2 regions of the Lysinibacillus sp. NPDC047702 genome follow, and region 1 is predicted to be linked to the other one. Evidence: a T-box and tRNA genes for the amino acid it is inferred to sense, from the RefSeq annotation. Region 1 holds a T-box; the other holds one or more tRNA genes.
The links. A T-box is a leader RNA that pairs with one kind of tRNA and senses whether it is charged. The one in region 1 lies ahead of argS (arginine--tRNA ligase), so its partner is inferred to be a tRNA-Arg.
Positions count from the first base shown of each region.

Region 1 (10,446 bases):
GTTTGGAAGTTGATGAATGGATATTTTCGGCTAGAAGGTTTAATGTCGTCAAGCTCGATTTTATCCAACATTTTCTTACGAGAAGTCGCTTGGCTTGATTTCGAAGCGTTCGCAGAGAAACGAGCAACGAATGCTTGTAGCTCTTTAATCTTTTCTTCTTTCTTCTTATTTTGGTCTGCCATCATTTTTTGTGCTAATTGGCTAGACTCATACCAGAAGTCATAGTTCCCAACATATAATTGGATTTTAGAGAAGTCTAAATCCGCGATATGCGTACACACTTTATTTAAGAAGTGACGGTCATGGGATACGACAATAACCGTATTTTCAAAATTAATTAAGAATTCTTCTAACCATTGGATTGCTTTTAAGTCAAGGTGGTTGGTAGGCTCATCTAGTAATAGAACGTCTGGTTTACCAAATAGAGCTTGTGCTAATAATACTTTGACTTTGTCAGAACCTTCAAGGTCAGCCATTAGCATATAGTGAAGCTCGTCGCCAATCCCTAATCCGTTTAATAATGTTGCTGCTTCTGAGTCAGCTTCCCAACCATTTAGGTCAGCGAATTCACCCTCTAATTCAGCAGCACGCATGCCATCCTCATCAGAAAAGTCTTCTTTTGCGTAGATAGCGTCTTTTTCAGCTTTTACTTCCCAAAGACGTTTGTTCCCCATAACAACTGTATCTAATACATTGAATTCATCATATTCAAAGTGGTTTTGTTTAAGGACAGATAAACGTTCGTCCTTACCCATTGATACATGACCTTCCTGTGCTTCAATTTCACCAGAAAGAATTTTTAAAAATGTTGATTTACCGGCACCATTTGCCCCGATTAAACCGTAGCAATTCCCCGGTGTGAATTTTATATTTACGTCTTCAAATAGTTTACGATCGCCATAGCGAAGACCTACATTACTTACTTGAATCATGCAAGTTCCTCCTTTTTTCACAATGGCTCTAGTATAGCATGAAATATGTTCCATAGTCTATAAACATTATTAAATCAAGGTTTAGCATCATTATAAAAGGCATATTAGCCACAATAAATACCCCAGCTTCCAAAGAGTCTATTATCAAATAAATGATTTTCTTCGATAAATACTTAGTGCAAAGCCAATCGCAACGCTTCCAAGCAGCATCGGGAAAACACCATGGCTAATGAATGGGATTGGCATTGACATAAGTGGCACAAGTCCAAATAACATAAGTATGTGATAAACAATTTGCGTTGTTATATAGGCAAGCCCACCTACGATTAATAATCGCCCGTATTCATTTTGAATGAAGGAAAGTGTACAGGCTATACGGTAAATAATGAAGGCGAGAAGACTTAAAATAACTACCCCTGCAACAATCCCGTACGTTTGTAAGATTGTCAGTAATACAAAATCAGTATGGGCTCCACCAGCAAACGGTTGACTGCTAGTGCCAAACCATGTGAGCTGTTTCATCATATTTGAAATATAAATGACAGTAGAAGTATCCTCTAAACCTGGTGTATAGATTGTCTGCATTCGTGTAAGTTGGTATGGCTTTAATGGTACAATCAACAAGTATCCGATTACGCATATTAACAGGAAACTAAAAGCAGCAGTACATGCTAGCTTTAGCCTGCGAGAAAAGTTGCTTGCATAAAATAATGAGGCAACAATCGCTGTGTATGTAAAGAATAGTGAAATGTCTGGCAAAAGGATGTAAAAGTACACACCGATAGAATAAAGAATAAGCAGCCACCAAAATGATTTTTTTTGTTTAGCAAAAAGCCCTGCAAACGCAATTAAAAAGAGAGGCAATGTCATCCAACCTTTAAGCTCAAGTGGACCAGCTTTAAAAAAGATAACACCATTCATCACTTGATTACCATTTAAGATAATGAGAAATAACACACTTGCCAGTACATACAAATGCATAGAATAGCCCTCTAGCTTTCGAAAATCGAGTCGCATTAAGACAATCGTCGCAACAATGCCACCAACAACAATCACGATATTGCGGACAATAAAATCTCTTAACAAGAACTCAGCTGGAAAAAGTGGTAAGAAGCTACAAAGTGACGCTAGCAGAAATGAAATAATGAGCATCCAATCGATTTTTGGCTGATGAATCTGATTAAGCGATATACCAAGCTTTGTAGCATTACCCATTTCACGCACAGCCTGTTGTTCTGCATCGATATCGCTATATCCCTTTTCCAGCCAAGCATGCTTCGACTTCTCTAAATGATAGGTCAGCTCCTTTTCAACTACATCATGTGCCTCCTTGTTATGAATATGTCTCTTTGTATGTTGAATATATTGCTTAATCGTTTGCATAACGTGCCTCCTTCAATAATTGCTGAATGGAAGGGCGTTCATGCATTTCTTTGTTGAGCTTTGTCAGTAGCTTAATTCCTTTATGTGAAAGAACATATCGCTTTTCATTTTCGTACCATTCACTAACAATGAGTTGTTGCTGTTCAAGGCGATGTAGCATAGCATAAATCATTCCCTCGTTAAAATGAACTACTGCTTTGTTTTTTGTATAAAGAAGTTGTGTAAGCTCATATCCTGAACGCATCGTTTGCAGCATCGGTAATAGCACTTGATCCGAAAATTCCTCTTGAATACCTTTACGTACAACTTCTCGATGCTTCTCTGTAAACTGCACTTTTTGAAACTGACTTTTCATAACTTGTTTAAAACGTGATTCCGTCAAATGGATTCCCTCCTAATGTTTTTTATAACAAAGAACGTGCCTTACGAAGTCTCGTTTTGACTGTATTTTTATTTAACGCTAGAAGGCAGGCAATCTCCTGTACCGAGTATTCCTCAAAATAATAAAAGTAAATAAGTTCACGATATTTGACAGGAAGTGCCATCACTAAGTCAAATAATGCCTCCTCCTCACTATTTTTTACAACTTGCTCAAGCAAATCACCCGTTTCTAATGTTTGAGCTAAGACATTCGTTTCAGTGACATAAACATTTTTTTTGTACCAGCTCTTTAGATAGTCTTTTGTATGATTGATAGCAATACGCCACAACCATGTCTTCAAACTAGCATTTCCCTGGTAAGTGGACAATGCCTTATAGCATTTGATAAAAATTTCTTGTGTTAAATCCTCTGCAAGTGCGACATCATGTACATATGTATAAACAAGCTGTAGAACTTCCTGACCATAATCAGTCATAAGCTCCTCAATCAACTGATTTCGCGATAATCCACTGATAGATATCACTTCCTCCATCTCCATACCTCCTTCCTGTTCATATATTAGACGAGTACCACATAATACCGGTTTTATTTTTTCTATACTAATGTAATCCTGCCAAGTATTCTATCGTAAGTTCTTAAATCAAAAGTTGACTTTCATTTTAAGCTACTGTAAAATATTTTGAAATTACAGTTAAATTCAATGAAAAAGAGAGTAGTTTATGGATAACTGGAAAGCGAATTGGGGGTAGTGTAAGCCTAATGCAGGAGCCATAAATGAAACGCACTTTGGAGAAGATTCTCGAAAAAGAAGTAGAGAATATCGGGGAGTCACCTCGTTAACAATGGAAAGTGGTCATTTGGAATGGCAACTAGAGTGGTACCACGGGATAACTATGCTCTCGTCTCTATCTATTAGAGACGGGAGCTTTTTTATTTTTATTAGAGGAGGAAGATGAAAAATGAACATGAAGGAACAAATAGCCAAAAGCATTGCTGTTGCATTAAAGGATCAGCTCACAGTTAAAGAAATTCAACATTTATTAGAAAAACCAAAAAAATTAGAGCTAGGGGATGTAGCTTTTCCGTGCTTTACTCTTGCTAAAAAATGTAGAAAATCACCTCACAATATCGCCGAAGAGATAAAAAACAATTTGACATGTGAAATCATAAAGGATGTTCAAGCAATAGGAGGATACGTAAATATATTTTTTAATCAGTCAATCGTTACAAAACAGGTGCTTACTAAAATTTTAATAGAACAACATTTATATGGAAGCCAACAGGAATCGAAAGGGAATGTTGTCATTGATTTTTCTTCTCCTAACATCGCGAAGCCATTTTCTATGGGACATTTACGTTCTACTGTAATTGGCAATGCTTTAGCTAATATTGCCGAAAAAAATGGCTACCAAGCAATTCGCATCAATCATTTAGGAGACTGGGGAACACAGTTTGGTAAGTTAATTGTTGCCTATAGACGATGGGGCAATCAACAGGCGATTGCTAATGCGCCGATTGAAGAATTATTAAGAATTTATGTGAAATTTCATGAAAAAGCAGAACAGGATGAAACCCTTAATGAAGAGGCACGTGCTACATTTAAAGCATTGGAGGATGGGGATGGAGAGGCATTAGCGCTGTGGCAATGGTTTAGAGATGCATCATTAGACGAATTTAATACTATCTATCAACTTCTTGGAATTCACTTTGATTCATACAATGGGGAAGCCTTCTACAACGACAAAATGGCAACGATTGTCAAGGAGCTAGAAGAAAAAGAGCTACTTATAAAATCTGATGGGGCATTTGTTGTGGAAGTTGAACAGATGCCACCTTGTTTAATTACAAAAACAGACGGTGCGACACTTTACGCAACTCGTGATTTGGCAGCTGCATTCTATCGTAAACAGCACTATGACCCTAAAAAAATATTTTATGTGGTTGGCAATGAACAGTCCCTACATTTTAATCAGCTATTTTGGGTTATAGAGAAAATGGGGTATGGATGGGCAAAGGATTTACAGCATGTGCCTTTTGGGATGATTCTAAAAGACGGTAAAAAAATGTCAACTCGTAAAGGTAAAATAGTTCTATTAGGTGAGGTGCTGAAAGAAGCGATTACTACCGCAAAACGCAATATTGAGGAAAAAAATCCAAAGCTAAAGCAGAAAGATATTGTAGCCCATCAAGTTGGTGTTGGAGCGGTTATATTTAATGATTTAAAAAATGATCGTCTACATGATATAGAGTTTTCTCTTGAGCAAATGATGAATTTCGAAGGGGAAACAGGTCCATATATTCAATACACTTATGCACGTATATCATCCCTCTTGGAAAAAGTAAATGAACCTGGCAAGGAATTATCTATTGAAAAATTAGGTGAGCAAGCATGGCCAGTTATTTTACTACTAGAACAGTTTCCAAAAGTAATTTCTAATGCTTTTGAGCAGGCAGATCCGTCACAAATTGCTAGATATGCCTTAAACTTAGCTCGTTTATTTAATAAATACTATGCTCAAAATAAAATATTAGCTGAAGATCATATTAGAGCATCACGCTTAGCTTTCTGTCAATGTGTCGCTATCATTTTAAAAGAATCATTAGCATTATTAGGTATTGCAGCACCAAAGAATATGTAAATGAAACACATCTACTATACTGTGGTAGATGTGTATTTAAATTGACCAGTACTGGAAAAAATGATAAAAGGGAATAGAAAGAAATCAGAGGTCTGACAATAATAGTAGATTTTACAGATTAGAGAGAAGGTTTAACAGAATATGATGAAAAAGCAATGGACGGTTTCCTCGGTGCTTATGGTTGTATGTATTTTTTTCATTGCCCTCAATATGCGTCCAGCCGTAACCGCAATTGGACCACTCTATAATGTTTTATTGGAGTCGTTACATATATCTAATACAAAAATGAGCTTTTTAACATCCATACCAGTATTTTGTATGGGACTCTTTGCACCCATTGCTGTACCATTACAAAAAAAATTCGGCACAAAAACATCTATTACGTTCTTAATTCTAATTCTTGCTTTAGCAAATGGATTGCGTTTTCTAAAAGAAAGTTATGGGTTACTTGTGATCACAAGCTTTCTTGCAGGATTTGCGATTGCACTTATTGGTCCAATGCTAAATGCCTACATCAAGAAGAAATTTCCTAATCGTTTCACTACAGTTGTCGGAATTTATTCATTTGGAATAGGAACAGGTGCAACATTGAGCGCAGCACTAACCGTAATGTTTTATAGTCATTTTTATGGTAGCTGGACAATAGCTCTAGGTAGCTGGTCAATCCTAGCGCTTTTCGCCTTACTGATGTGGTATCTGTTGATACAAAAAGAGGAGCAGGAGCTATCAAGGAACGATGAAAAGTCTGAACATTCAACCCGAAATCCTTGGAAAAGTATCCAGGCTTGGACAATGTTAATTTATTTTGGCTTACAAACATCACTATTTTTTTCAATAATGTCCTGGTTAGTACCAATTTTGCAGGATAAGGGCTATTCACTTGGTGCAGCAAGCACGATTTTAACATGTATGTCTTTCATACAAATGATTGGTAATATTGTAGTTCCAATACTGATGGAAAAATGGACGAGCCGGTTAGCATGGCTTTTTGCTTTAGGGGTTTTAGGCATCTTAGGATTTGCATTATTATGGGTGGGCTCAGGTATGTGGCTATTATTTGCGGTGCTTATCATTGGAATCGTCTTAAGTGGTTTATTTCCAATAGGGTTATTATTGCCATTGGATGAGGCAAGAACGAATGAGGAGACGAATAGTTGGTCGTCTATGGTGTTGTCTGGCGGATTTATAATAAGCGCCATCATTCCAATTGTGATAGGCTATTGCTATGATATTACTGGAAATCATACAGTGACTTTTGCTATTTTCATGACCATAATGCTTGGTATTATGGCAACAACTTTTAGTTTAAAGAAAAATTCTCTCTAAGGCATGCAAAAGCATGTCTTTTTTAAAAATTATTTTCGCCACAAATTATAAGTCAAATTTCATAACAAAGATATAAAAGAAACACTTTTTATAGGTAAAATGAATTGATTAAAAGATGCAGGTAATATTTTTATAGTATAGCTCCACTAATAATATTATTATGTAAACTTGAAACGTATATAAACCTTGTTTATGATAGAAAAGAAAGAAGCTGAAAGAAAGTATTGGTGAAGCTATGCGGAAGAAGATGCTCATTTTGGGAGCGACAGCTATTCTATTAGCAGGCTGTGGTAATCAAACAGTGGCAGAACTGTTTCAGACAAAAAAATCAGAGACAAAATCAGAAAAAGCGGTAACAAAACAGGAAGAGAAAATTGTGCCAGAGGTAAAAGTTGTTGGTGAAAACGGTATTGGTGCAGGGCTTATTGTCAGTCAGGATAAGGATAAGCTTTACATAGTCACAAATGGTGCGCTCGTAGCCTCTAAGCCAGTTGCATTCATTGAATTTGCGAATAATAAACTTATGGAAGCGACTGTGCATTATATGTCTACAGCACATAATATCGCCATCTTACAAGTATCCTATAAAAGCTCAGTAAAGGTACCGACAGTATATAATGGAGATTTAAATCAGCTTTCGGTTTATGTCGATGGTTTGCCACACATCATTCATAAATACAGTGATAAAGTTGCTGCTTATTATATAGATGTAGAACAACCATTACCTTTAGGAAGCCCTGTACTGGAGGCAGAGAATGGTGAGTTTGTAGGTATCTACTTTAATCGTCAGCAAAACGATGTTTCACAGCCATACATATTGCCATTTAAAGACATAGCTCAGCTAGTTGATGAATGGATTGAAGAGGGAATGAGAGTTAGTGATCGACTTTCTCAATCAAAAAATTTGTACCCCTATATAGAGCAAGGGAATCAAGTAGCTGTAAAGCAGGCTATAGAAAAGTACGGGAAAAATATTTTTGCATATAATGAAGATGAAATTAAGCAATTTTTAGATGTATTCCATAAGCATTTAAAAGCTGCTGTCGATATACAGGACGCTAGTGTGATGGAATCTATAGTTGGAGCAGATAATTTACAGGAAACTTTGAAAAATATGGTCTCTTACTATGCCTCTAAACAGGCAAAAATTAATTTTTCCAAGACTACTATAAAAAACATTGAAGTGGTAGAGCAGCATATGGTGGTGCGTGCAATAACAGAATATTTACTGACGAATTCTGCAGGGCAGGAGGCACTTGCTAACTCAAAGATGCTTTATGAAATTAAAAAAAATGAACAGGGCGAGTATAAGCTTATTCGTCTAACTACTGAGGAGTGAAAAGTTGGATGGAGCAGGCAAGACAAATGTTACAACATCATTTTGGCTATGATTCATTCCGTAATGGACAGGCACAAATTATTCAGCAGACATTACAGGGACAATCAAGTCTTTGTGTCATGCCAACTGGTGGCGGGAAATCAATTTGCTATCAAATTCCGGCTCTTATGCTAGAAGGCTTAACTGTTGTGATATCCCCTCTTATTTCTCTTATGCAAGATCAGGTAGAGGCATTACGTGCGGCAAATATCCCAGCGGCTTATATTAACAGTACCTTATCCGTACAGGAAGTGGATGAAACAATGCAGCTTGCAAGTGCGGGTTATTTAAAGCTGCTTTATATAGCACCAGAGAGATTGGAAAGTGCTGCGTTTTTACAGGCACTATCCTATTTGTCAGTACCGCTTTTAGCTGTAGATGAGGCCCATTGTATTTCTCAATGGGGGCATGATTTTAGACCAAGCTATCGAGCTATTCAAAAATTATTTACATTGTGGCCACAAAAGCCAACAGTCTTAGCACTTACAGCAACAGCAACGCCAGCGGTATGTGAGGATATAAGACAGTTATTAGAGATTGACGAGCAATCAGCAGTCATTACAGGCTTTGCGCGTGATAACCTAGCTTTTTCAGTATTAATTGGTGAAAATAAAGAACGTTATATTAAAAATTACCTCACTAAGAACAAGCAGGAAGCGGGCATTATTTATGCGGCAACCAGAAAGGCTGTGGATGCAATATATGACGTCTTAAGTCGTTCTGGCGAATCTGTCGCCAAGTACCATGCAGGGCTGGCAGAAGAGCTACGTATGTCAGAGCAAGAGCGCTTTTTAAAAGATGAGGCGCGTATTATGGTGGCGACCAATGCATTTGGCATGGGTATAGATAAGAGCAATGTACGTTTCGTTATTCACTATCAAATGCCCCGCAATATGGAGAGCTATTATCAGGAAGCAGGGCGAGCAGGACGCGATGGTTTACCAAGTGCCTGCATTTTACTATATGCATCAGGGGATGTTCAAACACAGCGTTTCTTAATTGAACAAACACAGGATGAATCGCGAATTACCCAGGAGCTAGTAAAGCTGCAAACGATGGTGGATTACTGTCATACAGAGGGATGCTTACAAAATGCAATTCTCCTGTATTTTGGTGAGAAGGCAGGAGAGCCTTGTGGTCGTTGTGGTAATTGTAATGATGGGCGAGAGGTCAAGGATGTAACGGTAGATGCGCAAAAAGTGCTTGCCTGCGTCGTACGGATGGGACAAAAATTTGGTAAGACAATGGTGGCCCAAGTGCTAATTGGTTCTAAAAATCAAAAGATGACGGAATTTGGCTTTGCACGTTTATCTACTTATGGCATTTTAAAAGGGCAATACTCTTCAAAAGATGTCTCCAGTTTTATTGAATTTTTAATTGCGGAAGGATTACTAGCTGTAAAGCACGGTACGTATCCAACCATCTATGTATCAGAGGAAGGCAAAGCGGTTTTACTGGGTAATCGCAAGGTGATGCGAAAAGAAGCTGTAATTGTGCGTAAACTGGCAGACAATGATCCACTATTCGAGCATTTAAGAGTATTACGAAAAGAGATTGCAGATGAAGAACAAGTACCACCATTTGTGGTGTTCTCTGATAAAACATTACGAGAATTATGCGAGCAAAAACCAATGGAACTTGAAGGCTTACGACGAGTTAGTGGGATTGGTGAAGTAAAGTTCGAAAAATATGGCAAACGATTCTTCGAGGCACTCCAATCATTTTTGAAAACAGCTTCTGATCATTAATTATATAGAGAGGCTAGGACAAAGCTGGTCAAAACCTAAAAGCGTGAGAAATCAATTTAGAAACGTTGATTTCTCGCGCTTTTCTAACTTTAATTTTTGTTCGAAACTAGTTTTATATTTATTTTTTCCAATGCTCTGTAATAAACTGATCTCTACCCGAAATCGCTCGGTCCTTCTGATAATGCTCAGGCTCTTTTTTATAATAATCCTGATGATAATCTTCAGCAGGATAAAAGTGTTGAGTATCACGAATTGTGGTTACAATAGGCTTATCAAAGCGTCCACTTTTTGCTAATTTTTCTTTGGATGCTTCGGCAATTCGTTTTTGTTCTTCTGAATAGGTAAAAATTGCCGTTGTATAGGATTCACCGCGGTCATGAAATTGACCGTAAGCATCTGTTGGATCAATTTGCATCCAGTAGATATCTAGAAGCTGCTCATAGCTAAAGATACCAGGGTCAAATTCAATTTCTACAACTTCTAAATGGCCGGAATTGCCTTTTTTAACATCCTCATAAGTTGGATTTTCTAAATGGCCACCCATATAACCTGAAGTAATTTTATGTATGCCATCCCATTCTATAAATGGCTTGACCATACACCAAAAACAACCACCCGCAAATGCAGCTTTTTCTATCATAGTTTATCATCCTTTCTA
Region 1 covers NZ_JBNNMG010000055.1:12,675-23,120, reverse strand. Annotated here, with positions in the region: gene ACQKIM_RS20885 (ABC-F family ATP-binding cassette domain-containing protein) at 1-932, opposite strand, end outside; gene ACQKIM_RS20880 (FtsW/RodA/SpoVE family cell cycle protein) at 1,077-2,315, opposite strand; gene ACQKIM_RS20875 (helix-turn-helix transcriptional regulator) at 2,302-2,697, opposite strand; gene ACQKIM_RS20870 (sigma-70 family RNA polymerase sigma factor) at 2,720-3,229, opposite strand; T-box leader at 3,389-3,607, shown strand; gene argS (arginine--tRNA ligase) at 3,657-5,336, shown strand; gene ACQKIM_RS20860 (CynX/NimT family MFS transporter) at 5,478-6,662, shown strand; gene ACQKIM_RS20855 (TcaA NTF2-like domain-containing protein) at 6,910-8,001, shown strand; gene recQ (DNA helicase RecQ) at 8,010-9,788, shown strand; gene msrA (peptide-methionine (S)-S-oxide reductase MsrA) at 9,907-10,428, opposite strand.

Region 2 (10,446 bases), on a different contig from region 1:
AAATAACCACTGAGTGTCAAAATTAATGTTACGCCAATACCACGTATAAACATATCTCGGTAGTTCCAGACTATGTCCCAGCGTAAGTCAAAGATGTCCATCCGAAAACCCCATTTCCCCTAAAAAGTTACGAAAGAATATGAAACCGCTAGCCTATCAACTATGCGCTAGGGGCATCATTATCCTTGTCTTACTTAAAGTCTGAGCCAGTAATTTCTTTTAATTTACCGTTTTCTTTAATCTTTTGTAGACCTTCATTTAATAGGTTTAAAAGCTCTTTATTTCCTTTTTGAACCATGAAGCCATAATATTCTTTTTCAAATGCATCATCTTCTACTATTTTAAGTTTTTGATCTGGATGTGCTTTGATATATTCATAAACTACTGCATTATCACCGATCGCAGCATCTACATTGCCATTCAGCATTTCTTGGATAGCCACTGGTTGATTTTCAAATGCCATAATTTTTGTACTAGCATCACCCTGTAGTTTTTTGGCAGCTTCGTGACCAGTAGCATTAATTTGTACCGAAATCTTTTTATCTTTTAACTCAGCTAATGACTTAATCTTTGAATCTTCTTTTACAACAATTAATAATTGAGATTCATAATATGGCTCTGTAAAATCAAATGACTCTTTACGCTTTTCATTAATTGTGATCCCTGATGCCCCAATATCTGTTTCACCATTTTGAATTGTTTGGAATACAGGCTCCCAACCAATATTTTGCCATTCTACTTCAAAGTTCATTTCATCAGCAATAGCCTTCAAAATATCGACATCAATCCCTACAATATTCCCTTTATCGTCAATTGATTCAAAAGGAGCGAAAGTAGCCTCAGTACCTACCTTATAAACTTTTTTACCGCTTCCACCATCCTCTGCTGGTGCACTACCTGATGATTTATCTTCCTTCGCGCCACATCCTGCTAGAGCTAGCATTAGTGCTGCCACGAGCATAAGTAACATGGTTAATCTTTTTTTCATAGCGTTTCCCCCTAAAATAAGTTTTTCCGAAATATGACTTCATTTTTCACAATTCGGAAATGTTCGACTATTAGGTCAATTATAGTAACATTATTGCCAATAGACAATAACTTTTCGTATAAAAGTAATTATTTTTTCATAAAAATTTATCTCTATGCGTTATTTTAGCAAAAAACGGTATGAATAAACGAAAATAGCATCAAAAATGTATATTTATACACGGCTAATCATGCCATAATTAGATAGTTTTAGTCAAAAAAAAAAGAATCCCCTCAGATAGGATTCTTTTTTTCGACTAGATGGCTAGTCCTCACGTACAGTATGTTCACTAAAAAATAATTTGGAGTTGTTGCTTTTTTTGAAGGTTTGAATGGAACAAATACGGGAATAATGCCAATTAGGGCAGTATTTCCACTATTTTCCCTTCTTTCTCCACTAAGCAGGCTGCTAAACTACTTATTAGGAGAATCGAGCTATAAATGTATATCAAATAATCAGTAAAATGGCGCCCTCGGAGGGAATCGAACCCCCAGTGCAAGAACCGGAATCTTACGTGTTATCCATTACACCACGAGGGCAATTAAAAAACAAAAAAAAAGTACTCACTCTAGGCTTTATGAAAAGCATGATGTAGATAATCCTCATTTTTTGAAGCATACCCGCAAAATAGTGAACCGTACTTTAAACTTATGACCTTAACTATTATACAAACGTATTGCTAACAATTCAACTATAGAATGCAAAAACAATTTATTTTTTTTATTTCACTTTAGCAGGGTTAATATTTGACCTTCCCTGACTATAATGTGTATGATAAGGATACAGCTGAAATACAACAGAAGTTTTCAGCAAAAGTATTCGAATTTAGTTTTATTAAGGAGGATTTAACATGAATTTAATTCCTACAGTTATTGAACAAACAAGCCGTGGTGAACGTGCCTATGACATCTATTCACGACTACTAAAAGACCGCATCATCCTTTTAGGAAGTGCGATTGATGACAACGTGGCTAACTCTATCGTAGCACAGCTTTTATTCCTACAAGCTGAAGATCCAGATAAAGATATCTCACTTTATATTAACTCACCAGGTGGATCAATCACTGCCGGTATGGCCATCTATGACACAATGCAAATTATCAAACCACAAGTGCAGACAATTTGTATCGGTATGGCAGCATCTATGGGGGCATTCCTACTTGCAGCAGGTGAGCCTGGTAAACGATTCGCATTACCAAATGCAGAAGTAATGATTCACCAACCACTTGGTGGTGCACAGGGTCAAGCAACTGAGATTGAAATCGCTGCAAAACGAATTTTATTCCTACGTGAAAAATTAAATGGTATCTTATCAGAACGTACTGGGCAACCGCTTGAAGTCATTTCAAGAGATACAGATCGTGATAACTTCATGACGGCTGAACGTGCAAAAGAATATGGCTTAATCGACCATATTATGGACCGTAACGACCGTAAATAACACAGTACAGACATCTCAGATTTAGTTCTGAGATGTCTTTTTTTACTTTTAATCCATTCTATCCGTCACATTAGCTCCGCTATCCACCACTTCTAGTAATTAGATACACAAAAAACTGCCCAATTTATTGGACAGTCTTTATATTTAATCTTCTTTTTCGATTAATTCTGCCAATGCTGTAACCGCTTGCTCAGCATCGTTGCCTTCACTGCTTAAAACTACCTCTGTTCCTTTGGCAATAGCTAAGCTCATTACACCCATAATGGATTTAGCATTAACTTTTTTCTCATCCTTCTCAAGAAAGATATCTGCACTAAAACGATTTGCCTCTTGAACAAATAACGCTGCTTGTCTAGCCTGTAGTCCTAATTTTAATTTGACTTGGACTCTTCTCTCGGTCATTCTCAAAACTCCCCTTTACTACCGTTCATCTTATTAGTTTTATCTTACCTCACTTACTAGCAAAAGAACAATACGCGATTACGCATCACATTCATACCTGAAAAGTATGAAAACTTAACCGCCTATCTTTTCTCCACGTCTTAATGCATCTGCTATTTCGTCGATTTTTCGTAAACGATGATTGACACCTGATTTACTGACCGTTCCGCTTGATACCATTTCACCCAGTTCTTTAAGTGTGACATCTTGATATTCCACTCGTAAACGAGCAATTTCCCGAAGCTTTTCTGGTAATTGATCTAAACCAATGGAATTTTCAATAAATCGAATATTTTCTACCTGACGCAATGCTGCACCTATTGTTTTATTTAAGTTTGCTGTTTCACAATTGACAATACGGTTAACACTATTCCTCATATCCCGCAATATACGAACGTCCTCAAACTTCATCATTGCCTGATGAGCTCCTACAATATTAAGAAAATCAGAAATTTTTTCTGCCTCTTTTAAATAGGTCACAAAGCCCTTTTTCCGTTCTATTGTTTTTGCATTTAGCTCAAATTCATTCATCACATCCATTAAAGCCTCGCCATGCTCTTTATATAAAGAATAGATTTCTAAATGGTAGGCTGATGTTTCTGGATTATTAACAGAGCCGCCTGCTAAAAATGCACCTCGTAAATATGCTCTTTTTTGACCACTTTTTTTAATGAGCTTTGGAGAAATCGTATGATTGAATTGAAAGTCGTCTGAGATGATTTCTAAATCAATTAATAGCTCACGTGCACCTTCTCTTACACGGCAAATATATACGTTATTTTTTTTCAAACGCATTTTCTTTCGGACAAGTAACTCGACGTTATACGGATACAACTTTTTCATAATCGTATAGAGTCTTCTTGCAATTGCAGCGTTTTCAGTTTGTACGTCTAAGCTTAGCTGTTTATTCGCAAAGGATAATGAACCATTCATACGAATTAGGGCAGATACTTCTGCTTTCATACAATGATTGTCCGCTTCTATTTGCGTTAATTCTTTTTTTGTTTCAGAAGCAAAAGACATATCACGTGCCCCCCTTTCAACTTTCAGTTCTATGTATATGCTCATCCTATCATATACAATAAGCGCTTTATGATTGTATTTTTAGATTGTTTACTTTTTGTTTATAAATATTTGCGTATTCTACTAGCCATTTAGCAACATTTGCCGCATTATGACGAACCGTTCCATCTGACCGAATCGTTGCAATATCGCGCTTAATAACCTCTAATCCCATACTTTCAAGCTTTGCCACATCAAATGTTACAGGTTCCGCACATTCTTCCTTATAAAGCTCCTGTACAGGATGTGGTAACTTCTCTTCATTTACTAAAATAGAATCGATAAAGGAAGCGCCAACATGTTCGTAAATTGCTTTTACATGATCTCCTGCTGTATAGGAAATGGTTTCACCCTTTTGAGTCATTAAATTACAAACATAAATTTTTCTTCCTTTAGCTCTTACGACAGCCTCACCAATTTCTTTGACAAGCAGATTAGGTATGATACTCGTATATAAGCTACCAGGACCAATTAAAATATAATCCGCACGATGGATTGCTCGTATTGCCTCTGGTAACGGTTTCACATTTTCAGGCACTAAAAAAACACGACTAATTCGTTTTGTAGCCGTTGGAATTTTAGATTCACCTTCTATTGTAGAACCGTCCACAAGCTCTGCATGTAAATTAATCTTTTTATTGGCAGCTGGTATAACGCGACCATGGACCTTTAACACTTTTCCCATTTCACTAATGGCATGGTTAAAATCTCCAGTAATCTCTGTTAAAGCAGTGAGCATTAAATTACCTAATGAATGCCCTCGTAAATCTTGTGATGCTGAAAAACGATATTGAAACATTTGCTCTACAAGTGGTTCAACATCCGATAATGCCGCAATAACATTTCGGACATCGCCGGGTGGTGGTATATCATAATCATCCCGTAAGCGCCCTGAAGAACCACCATCATCCGCTACTGTTACAATAGCAGTAATATCAAATGGATGATGCTTCAGTCCCCTCAGTAATGTTGAAAGCCCTGTACCACCACCAATAACTACAAGCTTAGTTTGCCTTTTCCCCATTCACTCAATCCTTTCTTCGATTGATGTCACGATGCGTTATAACCGTATTCTCTTTTCCACCTAAATATGCCCCAAAATACTCTGCTAATGTCACCGAGCGATGCTGTCCACCCGTACAACCAAAGGCAATAACAAGCTGTGATTTTCCTTCTTGTCTATATAGAGGAATCATAAATTCAAATAAATCCTTCAGTTTTTGAATGAGAGTTTGTGTATCCTCAAGCGCTAAAACATAAGAGGATACTTCCGTCTGTAACCCCGTCTTAGGACGTAGCTCTTCAACATAGTATGGATTTTTTAAAAAACGCACGTCAAACACTAAATCTGCATCTATTGGCATACCATGTTTAAATCCAAAAGACATAATGTTAACCGAAAAAACATAGTCTGCATCACTTGCAAACTCCTTCGCGATTTTTTCACGTAGTTCCTTAGGCTTCATAGTAGACGTATTATAAACAAAATCAGCACGACCTTTAACTTCTGATAGCAAAATACGCTCTTGTTGAATACCATCTAATGGTAGGCCATTGACAGCTAGCGGGTGTGAACGTCTTGTTTCTTTATAGCGTCTAACTAATGTTGCATCATGTGCATCTAAAAACAATATACGTGCAACAATATCTCCTTCTTTTATTATATGGTCAAGAGCACCAATAAGAGAATCAAAAAAGTCACCACCACGCATATCCATGACAGCTGCAATACGTGCAGTATTTTTTCCCGAATCTCTGAGAAGGGTTAAAAAAGTTGTAAGTAACGCCGGTGGTAAATTATCAATACAGTAATACCCTAAATCCTCAAAGCTTTGAATAGCTACTGTTTTTCCAGCTCCAGACATTCCTGTAATAATAACCAATTCATGTGTACTTTGTTGGCCTTCAACCACCACTGTCATGCAGCTCCTTTTATTGTTCTTTTGATATTTGTATTTTTTCATGCAATAATTCAAAATCAGTCGTATATTCAAATGTTCCATACTGAATGCCTGATTGTGAGATGGCAAATTGTAAATTTGTCCGATCACCTTCAGCCATTGGCAAATGTTTTAAATCCTCTGCTGGGTGCCATGCAAGCTTGCCTTCTCTCGTTTCATCAAAAGGTGTACCCTCTATATCCTTAGCAACAAATGTATAAAGCATCCATTCATCAACGACTGCATTATTTTCTTTAATAACCATTGTATAAACACCCTTTAAATGCGCATTTAATGGTGTGACATTTGTTTCCTCTTGAAACTCACGTATAGCAGCCTCATAGATGGATTCACCGTTCTCCATTTTTCCACCTGGAGCAACGTACCAGCCACGTCTAGGCTTTTGAAGTAATAATACTTGACCGTCTTTAACGGCAATTAAATTTGCAATTCTTTGCATAGGCACACCTCTAATCACTTTGCATTCTATCTTTCATTATAGCAAGACCCAACAATATTTGTCCTCCAATCAGAACTTTAGTGTTTGACAATTTTCATCTTACTCGTATTCCTAGTAATCATGATTTTGCTATCACCTAAGAGGTCTAAATAACTACTTACAATTATTATTAAAATCCTACATAACAAAAATAGGTTGCCCCACCATATTAGGCGGAAACAACCTACTAAACAAAATAAAAGGGGGATTGCTAATTACACAATATATATTACACCTTTTATATGTCATTCAAGTTACAACAATATTAAAACCGTGTTAAAATTTGTATTTTTTTCCTTGGTACAGCTATTAACATTAAGCATTAATTTTCTCTAATAATTCTTCCACATAATGCTGTACTGCTTGTGCGGCAATACTTCCGTCACCTGTAGCTGTCACAATTTGACGAAGTGATTTTTCACGTACATCACCTGCTGCAAAGATACCTGGTACAGTTGTTTCCATGTTATCATTTGTTAAAATATAGCCCGCATCATTTAAAATACCTAAAGATTCAAATGGCTTTGTTAATGGTAGCATCCCGATATAAACAAATACGCCATCAGTCACAAATTCAGATTCTGTTCCATCTACAGTAGATTGTAATGTTACACTACCAACTTTGCCATTAGCTTCATTTATTTCTTTCACTGTTGAATTCCAGATGAAATCAATTTTTTCATTTGCAAAGGCACGATCTTGAAGTATTTTTTGTGCACGCAATTTATCGCGACGGTGAACAATTGTTACTTTCTCAGCAAAGCGAGTTAAGTAAACACCTTCTTCGACTGCTGAATCTCCGCCACCTACGACAACAAGATTTTTTTGTTTGAAGAAAGCACCATCACAAACTGCACAATAGCTGACACCACGACCACCTAATTCTTTTTCGCCAGGCACGCCCATTTTTTTATATTCCGCACCTGTAGAAATGATAATCGCACGTGTTTTATATTCTTTCGCACCAGATTTGATTGTTTTATATTCATCCCCATCAATAATTTCAGAAACATCACCGTAAGCATATTCTGCGCCGAACTTTTTAGCATGGTCAAACATTTTTGTAGACAGCTCTGGTCCTAAAATTGTATCGAATCCTGGATAGTTTTCTACTTCTTCCGTATTTGCCATTTGTCCACCAGGGATACCACGTTCAATCATTAAAGTTGAAAGGTTTGCACGTGATGTATATACAGCAGCAGTCATTCCTGCAGGACCTGCACCAATTATTACAACATCATAAATTTTTTCTTCCGACATAAATTCTTCCCCCTACACAAATACTTTTTTATCCTGCTTAAATGTACAGTAAGTCTCCACTTTCAGATTTAAGTGATGCAAGAGTTGGCGATTAACTGCCCATGAAAGCCTGATCGGTTCAACTACTTTTTGAAGTCTCACCTATTATAACGATAGTAAGTTCATCGTATGTGAAAGTAAAAAGTTATTCAACTATGTTGCTCAGAGGTTACTTATGACCGTTTGGTAAGAACATTAAAATTTCATCAATATACTTTGATAAAGTCGCCACAGATACCCCATATTGCTGGGCTATCTCTTTTTTTGTAACCTTGAGCATTCGTGATGAACGAAATAAGAAATCATTCGCTCCTGCAATAGCTGCTGGATTTGTAAAACGATAATTGCTATTAAGTGCCTGTTCACAGAGAACAAACCACATTTGAAACATTGGTGCAATGAGGGCTGTAAGCTTCCCATACTGTTCTAATAAAATTTCTGGCACACTTACTGCCCGTAAAAAACTAGCCTCGACCTTGTTCTTCATATCAAAATGATGACCCAGTGCATAAGCTAAGAATAACTTTTCGAATGAACCATATTGCTCAACATCTATCCATTTTGGATGTGCAATAATTTCTTGTTTATGCGCTGTACAGCTCAATAAAAACAACCCAAAAATACGCTCACTAGTATAATTACTCTCTAGTTTTTCCACAATATAATCCCGGTCATGCTCTAATGCATCAAGTTCATATACATTTTCCTGTTCACGCCAAGGTTCAAAGCCCTCTTTGTCTGGATCTAGCTCTAATAGCTGCTCCCAAGCACTCTTAGAAATTTCCTTATGTCCTGAAAAGTATGCCGCATGGGATAACCAAAAATAAAAGCCAGCATCACCTATATAACCGCGCTTTTGCATACTGCGTAACCATTTAAAGGCTAAATCATATTGCCCGACTAACGCTAATGTTGCACCTAGCTTGTAGCGATGTTCCCAAGTATATGGCTGAATTTTTACAAGTACATTTAAAAGGTCCTTTAATTCTTCTTCATTTTTTTCATAATACGCAATAACTGTTAAATTACATAAAGCATGTAAATTTCCCTTATTTTCACGCAAGACCGTGTTTAATAGTGACTTTGCCTGCTCTGCCTCACCAACATAAAAATAAGCAAGTGCTAAATTATTATAAGCTGACCAAAAATCTGGACGATCTTCAATTAATTCTTCTAGAATATTAATAGCTTCGGGGAAATCCCCTTTTTCCATACAGCGCCTCGCCTGTTCCTGTCGATATAAATCCTCGCCAGTACCATCAAGCTCCTCAAAATCATCCTGCTCAAAAGCAACGAATTCTAATATTTCTGCCGCCTCATCTGCATAGGCTCCATCTGGCTCTTTTTGCAAATATTGCTCCGCAAAGCGTTTAGCATCTTGTATCATACCAATACAACCTGAAACCTCTGCCATATAAAAAATGATTTCTGGATTCTCTGGATCAATTTGATAGGCATGGCGAAGAAGATCATACGCTTCCTCGAAACGTTGACCCTCTAACTCCACGATTGCCAATTGCAATAAGATCATTGGATCATCTGGACTTAGATCTACTGCACGCTGTAAATATTTATAAGCTTTATTCATTTGACCACTATTCATTGCCTGAATTGATTTTTTATAATAATAGTCGCCTGTTGGAATGAACGACACGACATTCGTTAAATTCTCTTTTTTATGTTTCTTTTCCAAAATATTTCCTCCGAAACAAGAAATAAGGAACGTATTCCACGTTCCTTTACACAGTAAACTCTATTATACCATACAATTAGCAATATGCTGTTATTTCTCTTCGTGACGTTTTTCTAACACATGTAACACATCATAAACACTTACTTTTTGTTCTTGCAGCAACACCAATAAATGGTAAATCAAATCAGCCGCTTCCCATTTAACCTCTTCTGCATCTCGATTTTTCGCACCAATGACAACTTCTGTTGCTTCTTCACCGACTTTTTTACAAATTTTATCGATTCCTTTATCGAATAAATATGTAGTATATGCGCCTTCTGGCATTTCTTGCTCACGTTTTTCAATAACGTTTACAAGCTTAGATATAATCTCAACAGAGCCAACCTTTGTATTTTGCTGAATAAGCTTTGTAAAGCAAGAGGTTGTGCCATTATGACAAGCTGGACCAGCAGGAAGTACTTCCACAACTAATGCATCACCGTCACAGTCCGCTTTAATAGATACCACTTTCTGCGTATGACCGCTAGTTGCCCCCTTGTGCCAAAGCTCTTGGCGTGAACGTGAATAAAACCATGTTTCACCTGATTCAAGTGTTTTTTCCAATGATTCTTTGTTCATATAGGCTACAGTTAGTACTTCTTTTGTATTGGCATCTTGTACAACCGCAGTAACAAGACCTTTATCATCAAATTTAATGCCCTCTATCATCTTACTGCCACTCCTTTTTCACGTAAGTATTCTTTTACTTGCGCTACGCTTGTTTCTTTGTAATGAAAGATGGATGCTGCCAGCGCTGCATCTGCATCAACATTATCCGCTAATACTTCGTAAAAATGTTCGGCATTTCCTGCACCGCCACTAGCAATAACAGGAACTGTCACTGCCTCTCTCACTGCCTTAGTTAAGGCTAAATCAAAACCTGATTTTTCACCGTCCTGATTCATGCTTGTTAATAAAATTTCACCAGCGCCTAAGCGAACCGCTTCCCTCGCCCACTCTGTTGCTTGCCAACTAGTTTTGTTGCGACCACCATGAGTATAAACC
Region 2 covers NZ_JBNNMG010000009.1:75,951-86,396, reverse strand. Annotated here, with positions in the region: gene ACQKIM_RS07135 (amino acid ABC transporter permease) at 1-101, opposite strand, end outside; gene ACQKIM_RS07130 (basic amino acid ABC transporter substrate-binding protein) at 191-988, opposite strand; tRNA gene ACQKIM_RS07125 (tRNA-Arg) at 1,492-1,566, opposite strand; gene clpP (ATP-dependent Clp endopeptidase proteolytic subunit ClpP) at 1,878-2,468, shown strand; gene ACQKIM_RS07115 (HPr family phosphocarrier protein) at 2,613-2,870, opposite strand; gene whiA (DNA-binding protein WhiA) at 2,985-3,932, opposite strand; gene ACQKIM_RS07105 (gluconeogenesis factor YvcK family protein) at 4,000-4,995, opposite strand; gene rapZ (RNase adapter RapZ) at 5,000-5,893, opposite strand; gene ACQKIM_RS07095 (8-oxo-dGTP diphosphatase) at 5,904-6,371, opposite strand; gene trxB (thioredoxin-disulfide reductase) at 6,726-7,670, opposite strand; gene ACQKIM_RS07085 (tetratricopeptide repeat protein) at 7,879-9,312, opposite strand; gene hisIE (bifunctional phosphoribosyl-AMP cyclohydrolase/phosphoribosyl-ATP diphosphatase HisIE) at 9,493-10,110, opposite strand; gene hisF (imidazole glycerol phosphate synthase subunit HisF) at 10,107-10,446, opposite strand, start outside.
Region 2: it has a tRNA-Arg gene. The T-box ahead of argS (arginine--tRNA ligase) is inferred to sense a tRNA for this amino acid. The anticodon was not compared.